DNA from 3 places in the Anaerocolumna sp. genome. Region 2 is predicted to be linked to each of the others. Evidence: a T-box and tRNA genes for the amino acid it is inferred to sense, from the RefSeq annotation. Region 2 holds a T-box; the other regions hold tRNA genes.
The links. A T-box is a leader RNA that pairs with one kind of tRNA and senses whether it is charged. The one in region 2 lies ahead of proS (proline--tRNA ligase), so its partner is inferred to be a tRNA-Pro.
Positions count from the first base shown of each region.

Region 1 (8,260 bases), on a different contig from region 2:
AGACGGTTATATTTGTAGATAATGAAGTAAGAGTACCTAGAATAGGAGATAGCTTTTTGCTATTACGCTTTTGTAATCCCCAGCAAGGTGTTTGGCAGTTGCGTGTATTTGAAGAAGGTTTTTTAAACATGAACTACCACATATGGCTTCCGATTGAAAAATTTACATCAGGAGAAACCTACTTTTTACTTTCAAATCCTTACACCACTTTATCAGCTCCAGCTAATGTAGAATGGGTTTTTGCAGTAACAGCTTATAATCCTGTGGATTTAACCATATACCCAAACTCAAGCAGAGGATTTACTAAGGTTAGTCTTGTTAAACCAAATGCAGCAGCCCCTGGTCAGAACATCTATGCACCCAGCGTGGATGGGACGTTTGTAAATGCATCCGGTACGGGAATAGCGGCAGCATATGCAACAGGAACAGTTGCACAACTTCTTGAATGGGGAATTGTAAGAGGAAATCATCTTACAATGAATGGAATTGACGTAAACAGATTGTTAATCAGAGGAGCAATCAGGGATCCTAATCTGACTTATCCAAATGAGATATGGGGATATGGTATACTGGACTTAGATGGTGCACTGGAAACGGCAGTTCTTGCAGCACCGGTGGAACGTTACTAAATGAATTAAAAGCCTATCTATTAATAGACTATTTAAAAATCCTAATGTTGTTTTTAAATAGTCTATAATAAATAGGCTTTCAGTATTTTAATAATAAAAATTATTTACATTCTATTTGCATATTTTTTTTCTAAAATAGCTAATAACTGATAGAGAGAGGTTGCCATAATACAAAGTATAACAATGGACATTATGACCCAATCCAATTTAAATACTTGACTGCCATAAATAATCAGATATCCCAGTCCGGCTTTTGCTGCCAAGAACTCTCCAATAATAACACCTACCAGAGACAATCCGATATTAACCTTCATAATGCTGATCAGAGTAGGAATATTACTTGGAATAATAACTTTCAGCAGTATATCTTTCTTGCTGCCTCCTAATGTTCGGATTAATTTGATTTTATCTTCTTCTACATTGGAAAAGCTGGTGTATAAACTAATAATGGTTCCAAATACCGCCACAGATATTGCGGCTACAATAATGGTTTTGACGTTATTTCCAAGCCATACAATAAAAACCGGTGCCAATGCTGACTTAGGAAGGCTGTTTAGTACAACAAGATAGGGCTCTAATACTTTTGCAATACTGTCATTCCACCACAATAAAGTTGCAGCCAGAAAGCCAATGATAATAACTAAAGCAAAACTGACGAAAGTCTCCATTAAAGTAATACCCATATGATAAAATATACTTCCGTCAGAAGTCATATCCAGAAATGTTTTTACAACTCTTGAGGGACTGCTGAAGATAAAAGAGTTAAGTATTTTTGCCCGAGTTGTTAATTCCCATAATGCAATAAACGAAGTGATAATGAGTATCTGATAGATTCGTATGATACGCATTTTCTTCATGTGCTTTTTTACAAAGGCCTGGTGGGAAGCGGAAATAGCCAGTTCAGTAGAATTTATTTTGTTTTTATTCTTCCTCATTTCTATTTAGCTCCTTCCATATTAAATTAAAGTAATCCCTGAATTCAGGAGCACTTCTTGAACGAAAAGGAGTTTTGTCTTCTACAGTTAAGTTTATGGGAATAACACGTTTTACGGTTCCCGGACGAAGACTTAAAACTATAATTCGGTCCGCCATGGAAACCGCTTCCGATATATCATGTGTAATCAATATAGCGGTTTTCTTTTCTTTGCGTATAATACTCCAAATATCATCCGATACTTCAATTCTGGTTTGATAATCTAAAGCAGAAAATGGTTCATCCAAGAGCAAAATATCAGGTTCTAATAATAAAGTACGGATTAAAGCAGCTCTTTGTCTCATACCTCCGGAAAGTTCAGATGGTTTTGCATTTTTAAAAGTGATTAACCCATAAGTAGTTAACATGTCATTAATCAACAAATAACTCTGATCTGTCAGTTTATGTTGAATCTCCAGACCTAAAGTAAGGTTTTTAAGAGTAGAACGCCATTCTAACAAATGATCCTTTTGCAGCATGTAACCAATATTTTTCCCAGATGATTTAATATCTTTACCATTTATATAGATATCCCCGCTGTCAGGAGCAATAAGTCCGGCAATCAGCGATAGAAGGGTCGATTTTCCACATCCGCTAGGTCCCACAATAGCAAGAAATTCGCCTTCATTTACATAAAACGAAACATCGTCCAAAGCGGGAGTTTCACTCTCGAGATTATGGTAGTTATAACTAACGTGGTCAATTCTTAAAAATTCGCCCATATATTCCTCCATATTTAGTTATATAGTATTATATGAAGGCAAAATTGTTAGGTTACTTTCCTGAAAATATAAACACATTCGTTATATTTATAAAAATAATAAAAATTAAGTAAAATATTAATAAAAAAATTATAAGATAATAGTAGATTAATAGTGTTAAATCGGTTAAAATATAGCTATAAGTTCTGAATTCTTGAATTTTGTCATAAAGACGGTCTAATATAATTTTATAGGATAGTGTTATTACAAAAGAATAGTACCTATTTTTTGAGATGCCTGAAATCAACATCATGTTTGGAAATCTGAAAAAAATATACAGAAGGAGAAGTTGTAAGATGAAAGATTTTGTTATTACTGCAGATTCTAATTGCGATTTATTACCTGATTACATAAAAGAAAAAAAGATTGGAATTATACCTCATTATTATGATTTGGAAGGCATTACATATGGTGACGAAATTAACTTGACTCCAAAAGAATTCTATGATAGGATGCGGACTGGTTTGATGCCCACCACTATGGCAAGTAATCCGGCTGTTATAAGGGAAACTTTTCAAAAATATGCGGACCAAGGTTTAGATATTTTACATATTAGTTTTTCTTCTGCTCTTAGTGGAGGCCACAGCAATGTTGTAACTGGTGCAAGAGAAATATCTGAAGAAAATCCTGGTGTAAAGATTATTGTATTGGATTCTTTAAATGTGTCCATGGGCGAAGGCATGGTGGTTATGAAAGCTGTTCAGTTAAAAGAAGCCGGTAAGACCTTAGAAGAAATTGCTGAATGGATTGAAGCTAACAAATTAGACTTTTGCGTGCAGTTTACAGTAAATGATTTATTTCACCTTCAAAGAGGGGGAAGAGTATCTAAGATGACTGCAATCGTAGGAAGTATTATTAATATAAAACCTTTGTTGATTGTGAATAAAGAAGGAGCCTTGGTTTCTTCCGGTACTGCCAGAGGCCGTAAAAAATCGTTAATTACAATTGTAGACGATATGGAAAAACAAATGGGTAAATATAAAGAAGAAGACAATGTAATCTGTGTTGTTCATGGTGATGCGCAAGAGGATGCGGAGTACATAGTAAAATTAATAAAAGAAAGACTGCATACTAACAACGTGATAGTGAATACCGTAAGTCCAAGCATAGGAGCGCATTCCGGTCCTGGTGCGGTAGGGATATGCTTCATGGGAGAAAGCAGAGAATAGTTTATTCGGAAAAATAATTGTATAAAACTACTAATAGAATAATATTATTTAATAGAAGCTCGTTTATAAAATATAATGTTGTAAAACAATAAACTGTCATTCTAAGCATAAATTTCAGATATATAGAATTTTATGTTTAGAATCTTATAAACAGATTCTGCCCAAGGGCTTAGAATGACAGCTTTTTTGCAATAAAAAAAGGCCTGAGAGCCTTCTGTAAGCTGAAAATCGGACTTGAACCGACGACCTACTGATTACGAATCAGTTGCTCTACCAACTGAGCTATTCCAGCAGAATATATATGGTACAAATTTGCTTCTAAAGAGCTAAGAAGCAGCCGTACTAGTATCGGCTAATAAAATAAAGATCGAGGTGACGGGATTCGAACCCACGGCCTCTGCGTCCCGAACGCAGCGCTCTACCATCTGAGCCACACCTCGAATTAATATGGCAAAGAAAGGGTTACTATCAACCTTGCCAAAGATATTATGATACTTTTTAAGAAAAAAGTCAAGACTAAAATTATTGTTCTTACGGGTCAAAATAATTCTACTGGAAAAATAATTCTTCTTGGTATATAATATTGACTTTTCCATCTAAAGTTGCTATAATCAGTTGAATTAGTAAAATTTACATAATAAATCTGCGAAGAAGCATTCTTATACCTGGGTATGGGGGTGGTTTCTCTTTTTTTACATTCGTAGATTTTGGATAATTTTGGGAGGACATATGTACAAGGTGAAAAAAGGAATTATGGTATTGGCGTTGGCCACTTCAACATTGCTTCTTAGTGGTTGTAGTGTCGGAACCAGTTCCCTGTTCGTGCATCCGGAAGAACAGGGTTATGAATATGTAGTTACATACGATACTTTAGGTGGTCATATCAATCAAGAAAAGAAACGAGTCGTTTATTATGCAGACAATTCTTTATTATTTGAGCCAAGCGGAACTTCAGGTATGCTGGTACAGCCCAAGAATGGTGATAAGTCACTGGTTGGGTGGTATACCAAGTATACAACAGAAGAAACACAGAATGGAACGGTTTATAATTTTAATGAAGAAGATTTATGGGATTTTTCAGCTGACCGAATTTCTGACGAGTCTACCGTTGATAAGAGCTTATCTTTATATGCAAGATGGGCTGATAATCCATCTATTAACTTCTTAGATGCAGCAAATCCTGATGAGAGTCCTTTATTAAAATGGACAATTAATGTTGGAAGTGAATTAAAGCGTCCTACATCTACAGAACCCAAGAAGCAAGGATATACTTTAATTGATTATTATAAGGATCCGGAATGTATAGAAAAATATGAATTTAACCAACTAATCGAAGAAGACGATATCGATTACTCAAATGGCGGAAAAGCTCAAATAAATATCTACTGCAAATTTGTAGAAGGTGATTTAAAACGTGTTAAAACTGTAAGTGATTTAAAGGCAATGGCAGATAATAAGGAAGGACATTACATATTAGCTAATGATATGGATTTATCCAAGGAAGTTTGGACACCAATTGAAGGTTTTAGCGGAGTATTTGATGGCAACGGATATGCTATTGAAAATCTTAATCTAAATGTAAAGAATCGTGTTTCTGGAATTGCTGCTAAAAAAGCAGAAGAGGTATCTTACGGATTATTTTCTAAATTAGAAGGTGCTAAGATAATGAATCTAACAATGAAGGATGCGAATATTGTAATTGACAAGTCTACCAATGTTAAGCTTTGTGTAGGAGCATTAGCGGGGCGTACCAAGAGAACAACAATTGAGAATTGTGTTTTTGACGGAATTACAATATCTTCTGATGGGGCGTTAAATATTGATATTGTTGCATCTGGATTTGTAGCTGGTGATTATTCAACAACCATAACAAATTCTATATTTAATAATATTAATGTTAAAGTAACGACTTCAGGAAATTTAGAAACCATAGAAGGCAAGTAATACATATGTAGTAGGTTGTGTGATAGTTATTAAAGCACTTCATATCAACAAACATAAGAACCGATAATCGGTAATAGCATTGGATAATTAAGTCGAAAGGCTATGATTATAATAATTAAAAATGGAGGTAGTTTATGAAAAAATCAAAGAAATTATTAGCGTTACTTCTTTGTATGACGATGATTCTTTCATTAGCGGCATGCGGGAAGAAAGGGAAAGATCCCGATGACACTAAGTCCACTGTAGCACCGACAGATACAGCTGGCGGGGAGAAAAGTGAAGTAAAACCGGATGTTCCGGAAGGCAGAAGAGATGCTTCTACTAAGCGTACTGCTGCAAATGAGAATAGTCCATTTGTTATTGGCGAATTAACATTTGACGGAAAGTTTTCACCATTTTTCGGTACAAGTGAACCTGATCGTAAAGTCTATGAGAATACCCAGGTTAAATTAATTACAAGTAATGAGTTAGCTGAACCGGTGGCAGGGATAGACCAGCCTTCAGCTGCATGGGATTTCGAGATGACTACAAGTGATGACCAGTCAAAGTCTACATATAAATTCTGGCTTAAGAATGGAATTACTTTCAGTGACGGTCATGTGGTAACAGCAGATGATGTACTATTCAATCTATATGTATTTTTAGATCCAATGTATGATGGCTCATCTACCCTATATTCTATGAATATTGAAGGCTTAAAGGCTTATCAGACTCAGATTGCAGATGAAAGTTCAGCAGATGCTAAAATTACTGAGTTTGCAGATGCAGCTGGCAAGAAGGTTGAAGCAGCACTTGCCGGTAATGGTGAAGCAGCTGTTGTTGATAAGTTATGGGAACTTGTTCAAAATAGTGTGGCAGGTGATAGTAGTACATTAATAGCAAATGGATATGTGCCTGGAGATTTTGGCTTAGAGGGACCGGAAGATTTCTTAGAAACTGCACAGCCATCTGTAATTCTTTTCTATACTGCAAGTACTCTAGGCAAAGAACTAATTGCTTACAAAAATGGTGCTTACGTGATCGATGAATCTACAGGTTTAACGGTGGATAAAATGAGTACTTACACAGAAGAAGATTACATTAATGCTTCAATGAAGTGCATCAAAGAAGCAATTAGTCCAGTAGAATTTGATGAAGCATTCGGTTATACAACTGTAGATGAAGCAAAGAGTTTTTATGCAGAAGAAGAAAAAGCAGCATATCTTGAAGCAAACAAAGGTACTGTTAAGAGCATCAGCGGTATTACTAAGGGGAAAGAAGTTTGCTCTGACGGTGTTGAACGTGAGACTGTTACTGTAGTATTAAATGGTGTTGACCCTAAGGCAATTTGGAACTTTACCTTCAATGTTGCTCCAATGCATTACTATGCAGGACAGGAAAGACATGACAAAGCCAATGGCGTTGATTATTTTGGCGTTGATTTCTCTAGCAGAGATTTTATGATGGAAATAAAGGAGTTCAACGGTTTACCTATGGGCGCAGGTCCTTATAAGGTTACAGATGTTAATAACTCTGAGAATCCGACTGCAGATAAATTTTATGAGAATGGTATCTGCTATTTTGTAGCAAATGATAACTTTATGTTAGGTGCTCCAAATGTTAAATATGTAAGAATAAAAACAATTAATAGCGGATCTGAACTAGATTCTGTATTAACAGGCGAGGTTCATATTTCACAGCCTCAAGCTAGTTCAACTGTAATTAATCAGATTACTTCTGATTCTTCTTATTCTCACTTAAATTATGTATTAGTTGATAATTTAGGCTATGGTTACATTGGCATTAATTCACAGCTTATTCCTGATATTAATGTAAGACGTGCTCTTTTATCTGCTATGGATACCGAACTTACATTAGGTTCCTATCCAGGTGGTTTAGCTACAGTTATTCATAGGCCGATGAGCCAGGTATCATGGGCTTATCCGGAAGGCAGTACAGCAATGTATCCATTTGATGAAACTGGTGCAGCTTCGAAAGATTTCTTCTTAAAGGCTGGTTATACAGAAACAGCAAATGGTAAATTATTGGCACCGGACGGCAGCAAGCCATCCTTTAAGTTTACACTTCCGTCTGATGCAGATAAACACCCAGCTGGTCAGGTATTCTTAAAAACACAGGAAGTATTAGAAAAAATTGGTGTAGAAGTTATAATTGATATTGATCAAAATCTTTTAAGTAAAACAGAAGAAAATGTACTTTTTGTTTGGGCAGCAGCTTGGCAGGCAACCATTGATCCAGATATGTTCCAGACATGGCATTCTGACCCTGCCAAAAATCAAGCTGGTTCTCCAAAGGCTACTGGACTTTATTATAAGTTTGAAAAAGGAACTGAAGAAGAAAAAGCAATTCTAGTTCGTTTAAATGAATTAATAGAACAAGGCCGTTCTACCCTTAATGTAGATGAGAGAAAACCAATTTATTCAGAAGCACTTGATAAGGCTATGGAAATGGCGGTTGAATTACCAACCTATCAAAGAAAGAACATGTATGTTTACAACAAGAGTGTTGTTGATCCAGGCAGCATAACTCCAGCAGAGAAAACTACACCTTACATGGGACCAATAGATTTTATCTGGGATGTTAGCTTACTTGATAAATAATTTATAAGATTTTTACAAAAGTATAATTTAAAAAATGATGAAAGGGGGGCTTAGGCTTTCGCCCCCCTTCATATATCGTGGGGTAAAGACATGTTCAAATATATATGCAAAAGACTTGCAATATCAATCGTCATTCTGTTAGGAGTATCCATTATTATATACTTTATTATCCGAATGATGCCTG
Region 1 covers NZ_DAMAUC010000017.1:61,904-70,163, forward strand. The annotation lists gene RT261_RS14150 (S8 family peptidase) at 1-629, shown strand, start outside; gene RT261_RS14155 (ABC transporter permease) at 734-1,564, opposite strand; gene RT261_RS14160 (ABC transporter ATP-binding protein) at 1,551-2,324, opposite strand; gene RT261_RS14165 (DegV family protein) at 2,660-3,532, shown strand; tRNA gene RT261_RS14170 (tRNA-Thr) at 3,752-3,824, opposite strand; tRNA gene RT261_RS14175 (tRNA-Pro) at 3,900-3,972, opposite strand; gene RT261_RS14180 (InlB B-repeat-containing protein) at 4,262-5,476, shown strand; gene RT261_RS14185 (ABC transporter substrate-binding protein) at 5,611-8,076, shown strand; gene RT261_RS14190 (ABC transporter permease) at 8,167-8,260, shown strand, end outside.
Region 1: it has a tRNA-Pro gene. The T-box ahead of proS (proline--tRNA ligase) is inferred to sense a tRNA for this amino acid. The anticodon was not compared.

Region 2 (8,260 bases):
TGCTTCCTAACGTTGACGGTTTTGAAATCTGTAAAAAAATCAGAACATTAAAAAATATTCCAATCATTATGGTTTCCGCCAAAAAAGATGATATTGATAAAATCCGTGGTCTTGGTTTAGGTGCAGATGATTATATGACCAAACCTTTTAGCCCAAGTGAATTGGTGGCAAGAGTAAAAGCTCATCTTGCCCGTTATGAACGATTAATTGGTTCCGGTGTAAAAGAAAATGAAGTGATAGAGATCCGGGGAATTAAAATTGACAAAACTGCACGAAGAGTTTATGTTAATGGAGTTGAAAAAAACTTTACAACAAAAGAATTCGATCTCCTTACTTTCTTGGCTGAGAACCCTAATCATGTATACACGAAAGAAGAATTGTTTCAGGAGATTTGGGATATGGAATCCCTTGGTGATATTGCAACAGTTACTGTGCATATTAAAAAAATTCGTGAAAAAATTGAATTTAATACTTCAAAGCCTCAATATATTGAAACTATTTGGGGAGTTGGCTATCGGTTTAAAGTGTAATTTATTATACCTATGCTGATTATTTAAGGAATTAAGAAAATGGGAATTGTTAAGTATAAAGAGGTGCGGAAATGGAAACCAGAATAGCTTTAATTGGAATTATTGTAGACAATATGGAAGTAGTGGAAGAACTAAATAAAATTCTTCACGAGTATGGCAAGTACATAGTCGGAAGAATGGGTATACCATATAGAGAAAAGAATGTAAGTATTATCAGTATTGTAATAGATGCAGAGAACAATGTAATAAGTTCCTTATCCGGGAAGTTAGGTATGCTAAAGGGTATTAGTGTCAAGACAGTATATTCTAAAAACGGAAAGTAGATACTTTACGTAAAGAACAGGCAATGATATAATAAAAGCGGAATGAGTAATTTGCAAGCTTGCTTTCAAATTTTGAATGGAGCGCCAAGATCCTGAACATGTATTATGTTCAGGATATAATAAAAGCGGAATGAATAATTTGCAAGCTTGCTTTCAAATTCTGAGTGGAGTGCCCTATATCATGGACATGCTTTACATTCATGATATAATATATAGCATTAAAGGATGGTTTGTGAAAATTTAATTTTAAAAGAAAGCCACTTATTTTTCGTAAAATACGCGGATTTCTTTTTTCATAAAACTATTAATAAATGAAATAGAGAGATAGGAACAGGTGTTAATATGCATATAACGATTACAGGTAATTTAGGAAGCGGTAAATCAACGATTTGTAAAATTTTAAGAGATCAGCATGGGTTTGAAATATATTCAACGGGGACCGTACAAAGGGAACTTGCAAGGGAATTCAACCTGACAACTCTTGAAATGAACCAATTAATGTGCAGCGATCCTAAATATGATAATATGATAGATGATGCAACGGCTAGAATATCAAGAGAAAACAGACATAAGAATATTATATTTGACTCTCGTTTAGCATGGCATTTTGTAGAACAATCTTTTAAAGTGTTTTTATCGGTAAGTCTGGATGTTGCAGCAGAAAGAGTTATGAATGATAGCAGAGGCGAGGTAGAGAAATATACCTCATTGGAAGAAGCAAAAAAATTGTTGGCAGCCAGAGCAGAAACGGAAGATAAACGATATAAGGAGCTTTATGGTTTAGATTATTTTAATTTTTCCAATTATAATTTAGTTATTGACAGTACTTGTACCACACCGGAGAATATAGTTTCTGTTATATTGGAAGAAACTAAGAAATTTGAAGCTATTATGAAGGAAAAAGGTGTTTTTGAACTGGGAAATCAGGGAGTCAATACAATTTTATTAAGCCCTCTAAGCTTATATCCTGGAGAGATTACCAAAGAAGAGAAAGAACAAGCCGCCGATTTAGTGAAATTAAGAAAAGAAAATCCGGAAAAAAGAAAGAAAGAAATACTTGTTAAAAAAATAAAAAATGAATTAAATATTATAGAAGGTAAAGAAGATGTTATCGCTGCCGTTATTGCAGAGGAGCCTTTTGTGCCTGTTATTTTAAAATAAATGGATTTAATTTGATTTTTTGTAAAATATGAATGGGAGAAGCTGTCTCACCATTCTTATGAAATCTATGAAACAATCACCTAACATACAATTTTATATTCTACAAACAATATGTACAGAGAGATATTTATATCTCTCTGTATTTTCTTTTTGCAGTACAATATAAATCTTTGTTATAAATGTAGATAATTTCTTTAGCGCATCTTTGTATAAGAAGGGAGGTTTCTATGATACACTTAAAAAATAAAACCAAACTAATTGTTGCTATGGTTCTTACAATTATTGGTGTGTACTTTGGGTTTCAGTATATATTACCTCTCTTTGCTCCTTTTGTAATCGCATATTTTATTGCATGGATTTTAATGCCCTCGGTAAATTTTTTAAATAAAAAATTAAAATTTCCCAGGGTAATAAGTGCAATCCTATCTTTGGGAGTGCTTGGAAGTCTGGTAATATGGATTTTTTGCTATCTGGGTAATATATTTATAAAACAATTAATGATATTATTGCAAAACATGCCTATCTATTTATCTATATTATCTGGAAAAATTGATTCCTTATGCAATTCATGTGATAATTTTTTTGGAACAAAATTAGGAACCATAAGAGGAATGTTTGATGATCACTTTGAAACTATGATTATTATAGTTAGAAATGATATAATGCCTTCTATAACAACAAAAAGTTTAAATATTGTAATAGGTATGATAGGGATGATAGGTATAATTTTAATTACCCTGGTTTCTTCATTATTATTAATAAAAGATGATGCTGCTTATAAAAAAAGTTTCAGAAGCAGTGTACTTTATCAGGACATACATCTTATCACCGGTAAATTATCAGAAACAGGAGTGGCCTATTTAAGGACTCAGGTTATTTTAATGGCTATTGTATCTGTTATATGTACGGTAGGTCTTTTGATTATAAAGAATAAATATGCTATGATAATCGGACTGGGAATTGGATTATTTGACGCCTTTCCGATGCTGGGAAGCGGTGCAATATTAATACCTTGGAGTATCATTTCTTTATTCAACCAGGATGTATTTTCAGCGGCTATTTTAATGACAATTTATTTTATTATTATGTTTATACGTCAATTTTTGGAACCCAAACTATTAGGGAACCGAATTGGGATAAAACCGGTATTTACCTTAATGTCCATGTACGTTGGATTTAAATTATTCGGTTTATTTGGATTTATCTTGGGGCCTTTGGGACTTGTAATAATAATTACAATAGTAAAAGAAACTGAGATAAGGCTAGCTTACCGGGGGGAAACAAACTAATATGTCGTATATGAGTGGGAGTATAATTAAAACATAAATTTATAGAGTATCTTTATTATTTTAAATGAGAAATGTACTTTTTTATTTAACACCAGATAGCCACTAACAAATTTTGCTTGACAAAAAAGTTTGAGTAGCATAAAATCTTCATTATAATCCTGAATATGAATTCTGGCGGAATAAATAAATTATAAGGTGATTATAACTAATTACTCTTAATTATTTTTTCAAAAGAATTCGGCATTCAGCTGAGAGCGATGAAAAGGAATAGTATATAGTAGTTGTCAATCCAGAGAGAGAATCGTTGGTGGGAAATTCTTTTGACAGCACTATGGAACCTACCTTGGAGCACTGTATGAAAATACAGCGTAAAACCGGCGTTAACGGATTGAAAAGAGAACTGTCAGTGAAACACCTGCAGTTAATTAGGGTGGTACCGCCGAGGTCTTTCGGTCCCTTGTGGATGAAAGGCTTTTTTTGTTGCCTTTCATACATGCATTATGCAAAACCAGAAATGTCAGAAAAAGTATGAAACTAATGAATATTTTTATGGCAGGACTGGAACTAAGAAAGGAGAGAGCGTTATGGCTAAGGAAAAAAAATTAGTAGAAGCAATTACTTCTATGGAAGAAGATTTTGCCCAGTGGTATACCGATGTGGTTAAAAAGGCAGAATTGGTTGAATATTCCAGTGTAAGAGGATGTATGATTATCCGTCCTAATGGTTATGCAATCTGGGAGAATATTCAGAAAGAATTGGACAGAAGATTTAAAGAAACCGGTGTAGAGAATGTATATATGCCAATGTTTATACCGGAAAGTTTATTGCAAAAAGAAAAAGATCATGTGGAAGGTTTTGCACCGGAAGTAGCATGGGTAACACATGGAGGTTTAGAACCTTTACAGGAACGTTTATGTGTAAGACCTACTTCAGAAACTTTATTTTGTGACTTTTATTCGAATATAATACAATCTTACCGTGATCTGCCAAAGCTGTATAATCAGTGGTGTTCCGTAGTTCGTTGGGAGAAAACAACAAGACCTTTCCTTCGTTCCATGGAATTCTTATGGCAAGAGGGACATACTGCACATGCTACCGCAGAAGATGCAGAAGACAGAACCATTCAAATGTTGAATGTGTATGCGGATTTTTGCGAACAAGTCTTAGCAATTCCTATGATTAAGGGTAAAAAGACTGATAAAGAAAAATTTGCAGGTGCTCATTCTACCTATACTATTGAAGCTTTAATGCATGACGGCAAGGCTTTGCAATCAGGAACCAGCCATAACTTTGGTGATGGATTTGCACAAGCTTTTGATATTCAATATACCGATAAGGAAAATAAACTTCAATATGTGCATCAAACCTCCTGGGGTATGTCAACCCGTATCATTGGAGCTGTTATCATGGTTCATGGTGATGACAGCGGCTTGGTATTGCCCCCAAGAATTGCACCTACTCAGGTTATGATAGTTCCAATTGCACAGCATAAAGAAGGGGTTCTGGAGAAGACCGCTGAGCTGAAAGAAAAGCTGGGAAACTTCAGAGTGAAGGTAGACGATTCTGATAAGAGCCCGGGTTGGAAGTTCAGTGAACAGGAAATCAGAGGAATTCCTCTTCGTATAGAAATTGGTCCAAAGGATATAGAAGCGAATCAGGCAGTAATTGTTCGCCGTGATACAAGAGAGAAGATTGTAGCTTCCTTAGATACCATCGAGGCAACAGTTTGTGAAGTTCTTGAAACTATGCAGAAAGATATGCTTGAGAGAGCAAGAGCACATCGTGATGTCCATACATCTTCTGCGGCTGATTATGAAGAATTTAAATCTGCCATTGAGAACAAACCTGGTTTTGTAAAAGCTATGTGGTGTGGAGACAGAGCCTGCGAAGATAAAATTAAAGAAGATACTGGAGCAACTTCCCGCTGCATGCCATTTGAACAGGAAGAAATTGCAGATACTTGTGTATGCTGCGGTAAAAAAGCAAAAGCAATGGTTTACTGGGGTAAGGCTTATTAATTTTAAGCTTCCCGTGCTTTGCATATTTGAGAATGCATAATATAGAGGGAAACCTGCATGAATATGTGTTATAGAAATAAGAGTATCTTATTATCTTTCACATAATGTATTCATGAAGGTCTCCCTTTTTATAATGGAATCTGGTTATTTTCAGTTACTTTATTGGAAGAAATAAATTAACCAATATAAAGCTAATATAAATTGACATACAGTATTATAAATATTTACAATAATATAAACATTTACGGAAATATAAAAAATATTGTTATAGATTTCATCTTAGGCTATAATATAAATAATGAAAGGAAGGATTCCTAAGCAGTAATGGAGGTTTTTCATGAAGATACAGTTGCCACAGAAGGTGGATTATATTATAAATCAATTAATGAATCATGGTTACGAAGCTTATGCTGTTGGTGGCTGCGTTCGGGATTCCATATTGGGTAAAGAACCCGAGGATTGGGATATTACTACCTCTGCAAAACCAGAAGAAGTAAAGAAGATATTTTACAGAACAATTGACACCGGTATTCTGCATGGCACGGTTACGGTTATGCTGGAAAAGGAAGGATACGAAGTAACGACCTATCGAATTGATGGGGAATATGAAGACAACAGGCATCCAAAAGAAGTAGAGTTTACGGCGAACCTGACGGAGGATTTAAAGAGAAGGGATTTTACCATTAATGCTATGGCCTATAATACAGAGGGCGGCATGGTAGATATATTCGGTGGATTAAAAGATATAAAAGAAGGAATTATTCGATGTGTAGGAAGCGCAAGAGACCGATTTGATGAAGACGCACTAAGAATCTTGCGGGCTATCCGATTCTCTGCTCAATTGGGCTTTGAGATAGAAGAAGGAACCTTAGAAGCTATTAAAGAAAAAAAAGAACATCTGAAAAATATAAGCGCAGAAAGAATACGGGTGGAGTTGAACAAATTACTAGTATCCGATCATCCGGATAAAATATTTATTGCCTATGACACTGGCATAACGAAAGTAATTCTGCCGGAATTTGATATTATGATGGCTACGGAGCAGTTTAATCATCATCATATTTACTCGGTGGGTGTTCATACGGTGAAAGGAATTGAAGCAGTTGGGTATACAAAAGATAAAATATCAACGATGAACCACTGGAAGGAATTAAAAATCATAAAACAGATTCAGGAATTTCACAGTAAAGACAAACTGGTTCTAAAATGGACCCTGCTTCTTCATGACGTAGAAAAGCCAAGCTGTAAGTTTCGGGGAAAAGACGGCGAAGATCATTTCTACGGGCATCAGGAAAAGGGAGCTAAAACTGCAAAAGATATTTTAAAAAGACTTAAATTTGATAATGAAACCATGGACAAAGTTGTCCGACTGGTTCAATGGCATGATTATGACTTTTCACTTACCCCAGCAGCAATGAGAAAGGCAATAAATAAAATCGGGGAAGATATTATGGAATTGCTTTTTGAAGTAAAGAGAGCGGATGTTTTAGCTCAAAACCCGGATACATGGGAAGATAAGCTTACCAATATAACAAAAGCTGAGACATTGTTTTATGAAGTTCAAGTGAAAAAGGAATGCATTAATCTAAAAATGCTTGCAATTAATGGGCAGGATTTGATTGGTCTGGGGCTTCAACCAGGGAAGAAGATTGGAGATCTTTTAAATAAGCTGTTGGAATGTGTTTTAGAAAAGCCGGAGTACAATGAGAGAGAGATTTTAATTGATCTTGCAAGAAAATATATAAAGAATTAATAACGAATCTTCGTTAGAAATACAAATAGAAAATCTTCGCAAAACTGTACATCAAAGTTTTTGTGAAGATTTTTTAAGAATGAAATAGATGAAAAGCATTTTATATGTGCAGCAGAGAAATTTAAGCATTTGATCGAGATGGAAAGTAGAACACTTGTCTCCGTCAATGTCAATAAGAAGGCTATGGGCGCCTTCATTGGCAGAGATGCCTGTACCTTTTGATTCAGACAGTAAACCTTTAGATAATTCATAATAAGTTAGATTTACTTTGATTTTTTATTAAAATCAAAGCATTTCCTGTCATGAAATATAATCTTTTATCATAGGATTAGAGAGAGACACCCCTTTGGGGCGGTGCAATAGTTTGGGTCAGGAGGCTTTCCTATGGAGGATAAAAACCAAGAGGTATTTAGGCAATATAATATAAAAATCTATAGTACGTATAGAATCAGGGGGGCATTAATCCTAGAGACGGATAAGGGACTCAAGCTATTGAAGAGCTTTGAGAGTTCTAAAAACCGCGTAGAATTTGAAAATATTTTGCTTGAGCAATTAAGAGAGCAAGACTATCCCTATGTTGATTTATATGTACGAAATGCCGCCGGTGAGATTATCACGGAGGATTCTATGAATAATCGTTACGTATTAAAAAACTGGTTTCCGGGTGAAGAATGCAACTTAAGAGATGAAGCTGATGTAGCAGATGCCGCAACTAACCTTGGGGTAATTCATTCCTTGTTACGTGGGGTTCATTTAAGTGAGGAGCAGGTCTTATACAATTCCAGCGGAAACCTTATTGAGCTGCTGGAAAAAAGGAACAGAGAACTAAAGAGGGTGAGAAGTTATATTCGAGAGAAAAGAAAAAAAAACGAGTTCGAAATGTGTTATATGAATTGCTATGATGATTTTTATGAGCAGGCCCTGGAAGCAACTGAACTATTGGAAAGTTCCAACTATAAGGAGATGTTACAGGAAGCCACGTTCAATAGACATATATGCCATGGAAGTTATACATACCATAATGTTATCATGCTTAAAGTGAATCGAATGCCTTATGAACAGAACAATCCATTTATCTGGGATAAGGCCAATGATATCAATGGCATGCCATATAGGGAACCAAAAGAAGGCCTGTCAGCAGCCGGACTTCGAAGTCCAACTGTTAATACCAATATGGCCACCACCA
Region 2 covers NZ_DAMAUC010000004.1:91,080-99,339, forward strand. The annotation lists gene RT261_RS04980 (response regulator transcription factor) at 1-530, shown strand, start outside; gene RT261_RS04985 (TM1266 family iron-only hydrogenase system putative regulator) at 602-853, shown strand; gene RT261_RS04990 (cytidylate kinase family protein) at 1,196-2,014, shown strand; gene ytvI (sporulation integral membrane protein YtvI) at 2,242-3,303, shown strand; T-box leader at 3,552-3,764, shown strand; gene proS (proline--tRNA ligase) at 3,888-5,321, shown strand; gene RT261_RS05005 (CCA tRNA nucleotidyltransferase) at 5,659-7,074, shown strand; gene RT261_RS05010 (hypothetical protein) at 7,459-8,260, shown strand, end outside.

Region 3 (8,260 bases), on a different contig from region 2:
TTCTACAACAGATTTAAGTGTTGATGCTATATCCAAAAAAGTAGGCTATGATTACTCCTCTAATTTCTCTAAAATGTTTTATAAAATTTATGGCAAAACACCTTTACAGTTTCGTAAAGCGAAGTAAAAAAATATTTATGCTTATAGCTATTATAACACTTGTCAGAAATGACAAGCACAAAAAAATAGCCGCCCTGCTCTCCGCAAAAAAGTTAGGACGACTATTTTTATCGTAATATAATTTTCGCCGGGACGGATAGGTTTGAGCTATCTTCCGGCTGTCTTGCTAAGCATATTATCTCCTAAAATACATAATAAAGTCAACAACGTTAAAAACTGCTCCTGTTGGCACAGGAACGGCTTAAATAGATACTATATAAGCATGAGCCTATAACAATAACTCCAACACGTATATTGTATCATACAGGCTCAAATAGCACATTACGAAAGGATGTTTGATACAATGGCTACAGTAGAAAAGAGAGGTAGCAGCTACCGCATCACAGTAAGTAATGGCTATGATGTAACAGGTAAACAAATCAGAGAGGAAACTACCTTTACACCAGATTCTAGAAACTTAAAGTAAGCCTTGGCGATCAGTGGCAAGGCTGTGAAGGCAAGAACTGGCAGGAAAATAATAATATCTTTATCCAGTGGAACGGCAAGCAGATGAATATATCCACACCGTATCAGACTTTCAAGGATATTATCCACAAATATAATGCTACGGTTGAGGATAACTCTTTAAAACTTCCCAACATACCTCTGCATGGTCTTCGTCATACTTCTGCCACCCTACTGCGTTCTTTTTTTGGACAGATAAACCTCAAATAAACCCCAAACAATGAAAAAGGCACTCATTTCAGAGTGCTTTTACTTTGTCTTTAAACCGCTGTCCTATTAAATTTACAATATTTCTTTCAAAAGCTCCCGACGAGACTTGAACTCGAGACCTTTACCTTACCAAGGTAACGCTCTACCGACTGAGCTACGGGGGCAGTTAGCTACTATTATAATTTCTTTAGTAACTTATTTAACTTTGTTTTTATTCGTTGTAATGCATTGTCAATGGACTTGGGCTCTTTGTCTAATTTATCCGCTATTTGTAAATAAGAATAGTCTTGTAAATACAAATCCAGCACGTCTTTTTCAAATCCGCTTAAGTGCCTTACGAGTTCATATTCTAACATACTTGTACTCTCTTTGTCAATAACTAATTCTTCCGGATTTGAACCTTTATGCTCATACATTAAATCCACCAAGGAAGCTTTTTCATCTGCATCTGAATTTTCAATATAGGCAGGCGTATCCAAGGATACATATGTATTTAGTGGAAGGTTCTTTTTTCGGTTGGAAGCCTTAATAGCACTGAATATTTGTCTGGATATACATAAATCTGCAAAATTAAAGAAAGAGTTATCCATATCAGAATCATAGTCCCTAATGGCTTTATATAGCCCAATCATTCCTTCTTGTATCAGGTCGTCTTTATCTCCCCCGATAAGATACAGGGCTTTTGCTTTTTTACGTACCAGATTTTTATATCGGTTTAGCATGTAATCCATGGCATCGGGATCGTTATTATGGATTAAGGCGATAATATCCTCATCCAATAATACATCATATTTTTCTTCAAGCATATTACCACCTCCTGATTCATTTTTATCGTTCTTTTTTATTTAGATTACTTTCTAGATAACAATTCAAGTATTATTTTAAAGTTTTATTTCAAATATCATTTTAAGTGCTTTTTAAATTTTACTTTAAATGCTTTTTAAATATTATTTCAAATATTATTTTAAATGTCTGTATATATTATTTTGTATATATTATTAAGTACTTTTTCAAATATTATTTCAAGTGTTATTATCGTTAATGATTTTCCAAGCAGGCTTTCTTTTCATTTTCACGTGCCACTTTAGAATACACGCAGCCACAATAGTCCTGGCGGTATAAGTTATATTCTTTGGATAGTTCTGTAGAACGTTTATAACCGTTCTTTTTCTTGAAATCTGAGAACAGATATGGAGTATCATATCTCTCCCTCAGCATTTCCCCTATTTCGTTTAACTTAGCTGCATTTTTTAAAGGACTTATGGACAAAGTGGTTGTAAAATAATCAAAGCCCAATTCTTTTGCTAACTTAGCGGTTTCTTGCAAGCGCAATTCATAACATCGAAAGCAACGTTCCCCGCCCTCCGGTTCCTTTTCCAAACCTTTTGCCACTTGATAGAAACGGTCTGGCTCATACTCTCCCCGTAAGAATTTTATCGGATTCTTAACGGGTAATTTGCTGATAAGCCGTTGTTGTTCTTCAATACGCCTTTCATATTCCTCCTTAGAGGTAATGTTAGGATTGTAAAAATATATGGTTATATGAAAGAATTGTGATAAATATTCCAGAACATAACTACTGCAAGGGGCACAGCAACTATGAAGTAAAAGGGTTGGTGTAATTCCTTCTTTTGTAAAATGTTCTATGAGTGCATCCAATTCTTTCTGATAATTTCTTTTATTCATCAATTTTCCTCTCATTCTGTAAAGAAAAAGTACTAAATTATCTTTTTTATAAATATTATTAGATAAAGACTTGATTTTCTTCTAAGAATATTATATTATATTATTGCTGTGAAAATCAACTGATATTTCATGAGTAATCGAGGCGTGGCTCAGTTTGGCTAGAGCGCTGTCTTAGGGAGGCAGAGGTCGCAAGTTCAAATCTTGTCGCCTCGATTTTTTATATAGTAAAGTTATATAGTCAAGGGGCTCCATTGCAGAATTGAACTCGTTCAATTCTTGTCGCCTTGATTTTTTATTTATCGTGCTGATTATACAAGGGTTCGTCCCGAGTAAGAAGGCGATGTATGAATAGTGAATTTACATCAATGGTTGTAGAGCTATTGATTTCTATCCTTGCGTCTTCTTGACTGCAAGGTTTTTTTATTGTACATAAGGATATATTAAGTTATAAAATATGTTTTTGCAAATTATAAATTACTATTTTATATTTTTTTCATATATGATTATAATTTATTAACACATAAATCAATTAGTAATTCGGGAATTTATATTAGACATGTAATTATTACGATTCATTTTTAAAAGGAAGTGCCATTATGAAAAAATATATCAAATCCATTTCCATTATTGTTATCATACTTGCTTTATGGTTTTTATTTTCATCTTTGCATATATGGAGTGCTTATGTGCTTCCAAGCCCAGGAAAAGTATTGGATACTTTTATTAAAATGTGTAAGTCCGGAGAGATATTTACTCATATATGGGACAGTTTATTGAGGGTTATTATCGGTTTTTCAATTGCATTCCTTCTGGCATTTTCTTTGGGTGTATTATCAAGTATTAAACCTGACTCTGCTCCTTACTATAGCCATATGGTTGAATTTATTCGAAATGTTCCGCCATTAAGCCTAATTCCTTTGCTGATTCTATGGTTTGGAATTGGTGAAACATCCAAGATAATTATTATTGTTTTGACTTCCTTCTTTCCTATGTTTTTGAATACAAAAAAGGGGCTGGTTTCCTGTGATACTAAGTTGCTGGAAGTAGGTGATTCCTTTGGATTTACTACCAGCCGCAAATTCTTTCACATTATGCTGCCAAATGCCATCCCTGATATTCTGGTAGGCATGCGTACCGGTCTTGGATACAGCTGGCGTTCTATTATTGGAGCTGAAATGATTGCTGCCTCCAGCGGTCTTGGCTACTTTATATTGGATGCACAACAAATGGCCCGCTCTGATAAAGTGATTGTTGGTATTATCGTAATAGGTACTGTTGGTCTTTGTTGTGATAAATTATTTTCCTTTGGTATAAAGAAGATTTCTCATGGAGGTGTTGGCGATAGCTGGAGTTAAAATAGAACATTTAAGTAAAAGTTATATGGTTTCGGACAAAAAAATACCGGTTTTAGATGATATAAATCTAACTATTGACGAAGGAAGTATTACCGTTATTATTGGGAAAAGCGGCTGTGGTAAAACTACTTTCTTAAAACTGCTTCATGGTTTGGAACAGCCGGATAACGGCAACATTCTCTTACCGGGAGATTCTAAATTAGGTATGGTATTTCAGGAAGACCGGCTTATGCCATGGCTTAACACCTGGGATAATGTTACTTTTAGTCTGAGAAAAAAGCAGATAAATAAATCTTTAGTAGAAAACACCCTCAATCTGGTTGGACTAAATGGGTTTGAAAAGGCCTATCCTCCTCAGTTATCCGGCGGCATGCGACAGCGTGCTGCACTTGCCAGGGCATTGATCTATAACCCCTCCCTGCTGCTAATGGATGAACCCTTTGCTTCCCTTGATTTTTTCACAAGAGAGAGCCTACAAAATGAAATCCTTCGAATTCATAAAGCCAATGGGATTGGAATGGTATTTGTTACCCATAATATTGATGAAGCTTTAAAATTGGGACAGAGAATTATTGTATTTGAGTCAGGTAAGATAAAAGCAGATTACGATTTGTCAGGATTTACTTACGTTAGAGATGTACTTTCAAAACCCCTAATCGAGCTAAAGAAAGACATTTTAAATATAATGAAAGAGACATAACTTTAAAGGATTTTGTTGAATGCCGTCAGAAAATTCTGTGGAGGATTTTCTTTAAGGGATAGTCTCTAAATAATCGTATTACAATACGAAAAGTAAGAAAGGTGGAACATTATGAAAAAATTATTGACCCTATTCACTGTATTCGCCCTGAGTTTTGTTTTAGTGGGCTGTACTGGTAAAGCAAATAAGGACTCCAATAAAGAGGGAGCCACTACAACTCCTACAGAGTCACCGACAGGCACAGATACCTCTAATGACGCTTCACAAACAACTCCCACTAAAGAAGCTGTAAAGGATTTTACTGTAGATAATATTGCTGTAACTTATGTAAAAGCTCCTTTAAACGTGCCTTCCATAGTAGAGAATAATAAAGGTTTCTTAGGCAAAGGTTATGCTGAATATAACTTGCCTATTGTTTATTCTGATTTAACAACAGGTCCTGAACAAACACAGGCATTGGCATCCGGTGATATTCAATTCTTAAATGCAGTAGGTGCAACTTCTGTTATTCTCTCCGCTTCCAATGGAGCAGATATTAAAATAATCAGTATGTACAGCAGATCTCCAAAAGCATTTGTTATGTTTTCCAAAGATGACAGCATTGATTCTCCAGAAAAATTAAAAGGGTTAACTGTTGCAGGACCAAAAGGAACTATTTTACATGAGCTGCTAATATCCTACCTGAACACTGCCGGTTTAAGTGAAAAAGATATTAATTTTGTATCTATGGATATCCCCAGTTCTCAGGCTGCTTTAGCAGGAGGCAGTGTTGATATCGCCTTAGCTGCAGGCCCTGTTGCTTACAATATGAAAAAGGATGGCTTTCATGTAGTTACTGACGGTACCGGTCTTGTTGATGCTACCATTGTTGTTGCCACCAGCAATGATTTTTATAAAAAGAATCCTGAACTAGTTAAGAAGTTCTTGGACGTACAAAAGGAAACCTTACAATATATTGAGGATAATTACGAAGAAATAATTGAAATCACAGCTGCTGAAACAGAGCTGCCGGCAGATGCTGTAAAGGAAATGTACGATATGTATGATTTTAACATGGAAATTAAAGATAGCGATATTGAATCCATGAGGAAAACTACACAGTTTATGCTTGACAATGGTATGATTGAAAATAACGTTGATATAGAATCTTTGATATTAGATGTAAAATAAATGTTAATTGACTCTAAAGAACAATTATTAAAAGGGTAAACTGTCAGAATTGAGGCAACGAAAGTAAGGTCATTATGGCATTTTAAAATCCGTATAAACTCAAAAATGAATATAAAGAGATTTCAAAGCTTGTATAAACTCAAAAACTAATATGCAGAGACCGTTCAAAGTCCGTGTTAACTTAAATACTAATATAAAGAAACCGTTTAAAGTCCGTGTTAATTCAAAAAACTGACATGAATTTATGGGCAAGGCCATTATCCCGTGGTCCTTGCCCATACTTGTATTATAAAATTGTTTTTAATTAGTATTCAAAGTTTATGTTAACCTTAAAGGCCCGATTTCAAATAAGCTTTTTGTAATAGCTCTAATTTTTATCATCCAGCCTCATCTTTTCCAGCAGTTCAGCCATTTCAGGAGACAAATTATCCATAAGACGGTTTCTGCTATTATCTTTCTTCTTTTGATAAGTTTCTTTAATTTCCTTATTAGCTGATTCAATTTCTCTTTTTAATTCTCTTGCGCTCATTCTAGCAGCACCTCCGGCCAAGATAATCATTTGCTCCGTAGCATCTGAAGTAGCTACACGAATTTGAAAATCTTTGCCCATTTGCCAGGATACAGCTTCAATAAACTGGTCTGCTGTTTGAGCTTCCTTGGTGTATACAATGTCAATATTATTGTAATGAATCACACTGCCCGGATTGCCTTTTGATTTATAACCATCAAATACCAGAATTACCTCATTCTTTCGAAATCCCTGGTAATTGCATAGAATATCGGCAAGTTTTACTCTTGCCGATTCTAAGTCGTATTTGGATATATCCCGTAATTCAGGCCACGCAAATATTATATTATAACCATCCACTAAAAGAAATTCTTTAGCCAATATGAAATCATCCTTTGTTGTATATTATGCTAATCCCAATGATAAGCCCTTTATTTGCTCAGTCTTTGTCTTACTATTTCATAAGATAAAACACCCATAGCAACTGATGCATTCAGAGAATCGATGTTACCGAACATAGGAATCTTAGCTACAAAGTCGCATTTTTCCTTAATTAATCTGCCTACACCTTCCCCTTCACTTCCAATTACAAGGCCAATTGGTCCTCGTAAATCAAGGTTATACATGGTTTCACCCTCCATGTCTGCACACACAAACCATAATCCCTTTTCTTTTAGTTCTTCCATGGTTGCAGCCAGATTCGTTACTTTGGCTACAGGAGTATAATTAATAGCACCTGCTGAAGTCTTAGCCACCGTTGCCGTTAAGCCCACTGCTCTTCTCTTCGGAATGATGATACCATGAGCTCCTGCCTGATTGGCAGTTCGAAGTATGGCTCCCAGATTGTGGGGATCTTCAATGCTATCCAGCAAAATCAGGAAAGGTGGTTCTCCCTTTTCTTCCGCTGCCTTTAGCATGTCCTCTACCTCTGCATATTCATAAGCTGCTGCAAATGCAATAACACCCTGATGTTTACCGGTCTGTGATAGTTGATCCAATCTTTCCTTTTTTACAAAGGTAATAAGGGTATCACCCTTTTTAGCTTCTCTGGTAATGGACTTAATTGGTCCATCCTGGCATCCATCCAATATAAAAAGCTTGTCTATGGTTTTTCCAGATCGAAAGGCTTCCAGTACTGCATTACGACCTTCTATAGTAAATTCTTCGTATCTCATAAATTATTGTTCCTTTCGTGGCTGGTTATCCAACCCTAGTTTTACCAATTCCAGTATTCTAGCAAATTGATTGGTCAAATATAAATACCCTATCAAGGCTTCTAAACCGGTTGCAATTCTATATTCTGTAATGCTTGCATTCTTAGCAGAAGTAAAGGATTTCGCATTTCTGCCTCTTTTATATACTCCCAATTCTTCCTCTGTCAGCTCTTCCTCAATCTTATGGAACAGTTCCATTTGGGCAGGAGCCTTTACCAAACTGCTTACTTTTTTGTGTAATTTATTCACCGGTGCATTGCCTTTTTCAACAACAATGGTGCGCATAATCAAATCATAAATAACGTCACCAATAAACGCAAGAGTTAAAGGAGAGTAGGTTCTTATATCCGCTTCAGGCAAGTCCATGTAAGATTTGATGAAATTTATGATATTACAGTTATCCTCTGCATTTTCGTTTTCTCTGCTATCGCCTAACTCCTTCTCCATCTTACCCCTTCTCTTGTATCCTCAAGAACGATACCTTTTTCTAACAAAAGATTTCTGATTTCATCCGCTCTTGCAAAGTTTTTATTTTTTCTGGAATCCTGTCTTTCCTGAATTAATTGGTCAATGGTTTCATCTAATAATTCTTCTTCTTTTTCAGCTTTGATTCCTAAAATATCGCATAATTTAACGATACGTTCTAAAACTTTCTCAATCAATTCTTGGGAGTTATCAGAAGATATTTTGGAATTTGCCACTTTTACAATTTCAAAAATAGCAGCAATTGCATCTGCCGTATTAAAATCATCGTCCATAGCAGCTTCATATTTCCCGGTTAATTCCTGAATTT
Region 3 covers NZ_DAMAUC010000001.1:49,513-57,772, reverse strand. The annotation lists gene RT261_RS00285 (helix-turn-helix domain-containing protein) at 1-127, shown strand, start outside; gene RT261_RS00280 (hypothetical protein) at 464-586, shown strand; tRNA gene RT261_RS00275 (tRNA-Thr) at 926-998, opposite strand; gene sigH (RNA polymerase sporulation sigma factor SigH) at 1,011-1,640, opposite strand; gene RT261_RS00265 (epoxyqueuosine reductase QueH) at 1,873-2,520, opposite strand; tRNA gene RT261_RS00260 (tRNA-Pro) at 2,659-2,733, shown strand; gene RT261_RS00255 (ABC transporter permease) at 3,117-3,875, shown strand; gene RT261_RS00250 (ABC transporter ATP-binding protein) at 3,847-4,575, shown strand; gene RT261_RS00245 (ABC transporter substrate-binding protein) at 4,687-5,745, shown strand; gene RT261_RS00240 (NYN domain-containing protein) at 6,113-6,634, opposite strand; gene rlmB (23S rRNA (guanosine(2251)-2'-O)-methyltransferase RlmB) at 6,685-7,428, opposite strand; gene RT261_RS00230 (ribonuclease III domain-containing protein) at 7,432-7,914, opposite strand; gene cysS (cysteine--tRNA ligase) at 7,899-8,260, opposite strand, start outside.
Region 3: it has a tRNA-Pro gene. The T-box ahead of proS (proline--tRNA ligase) is inferred to sense a tRNA for this amino acid. The anticodon was not compared.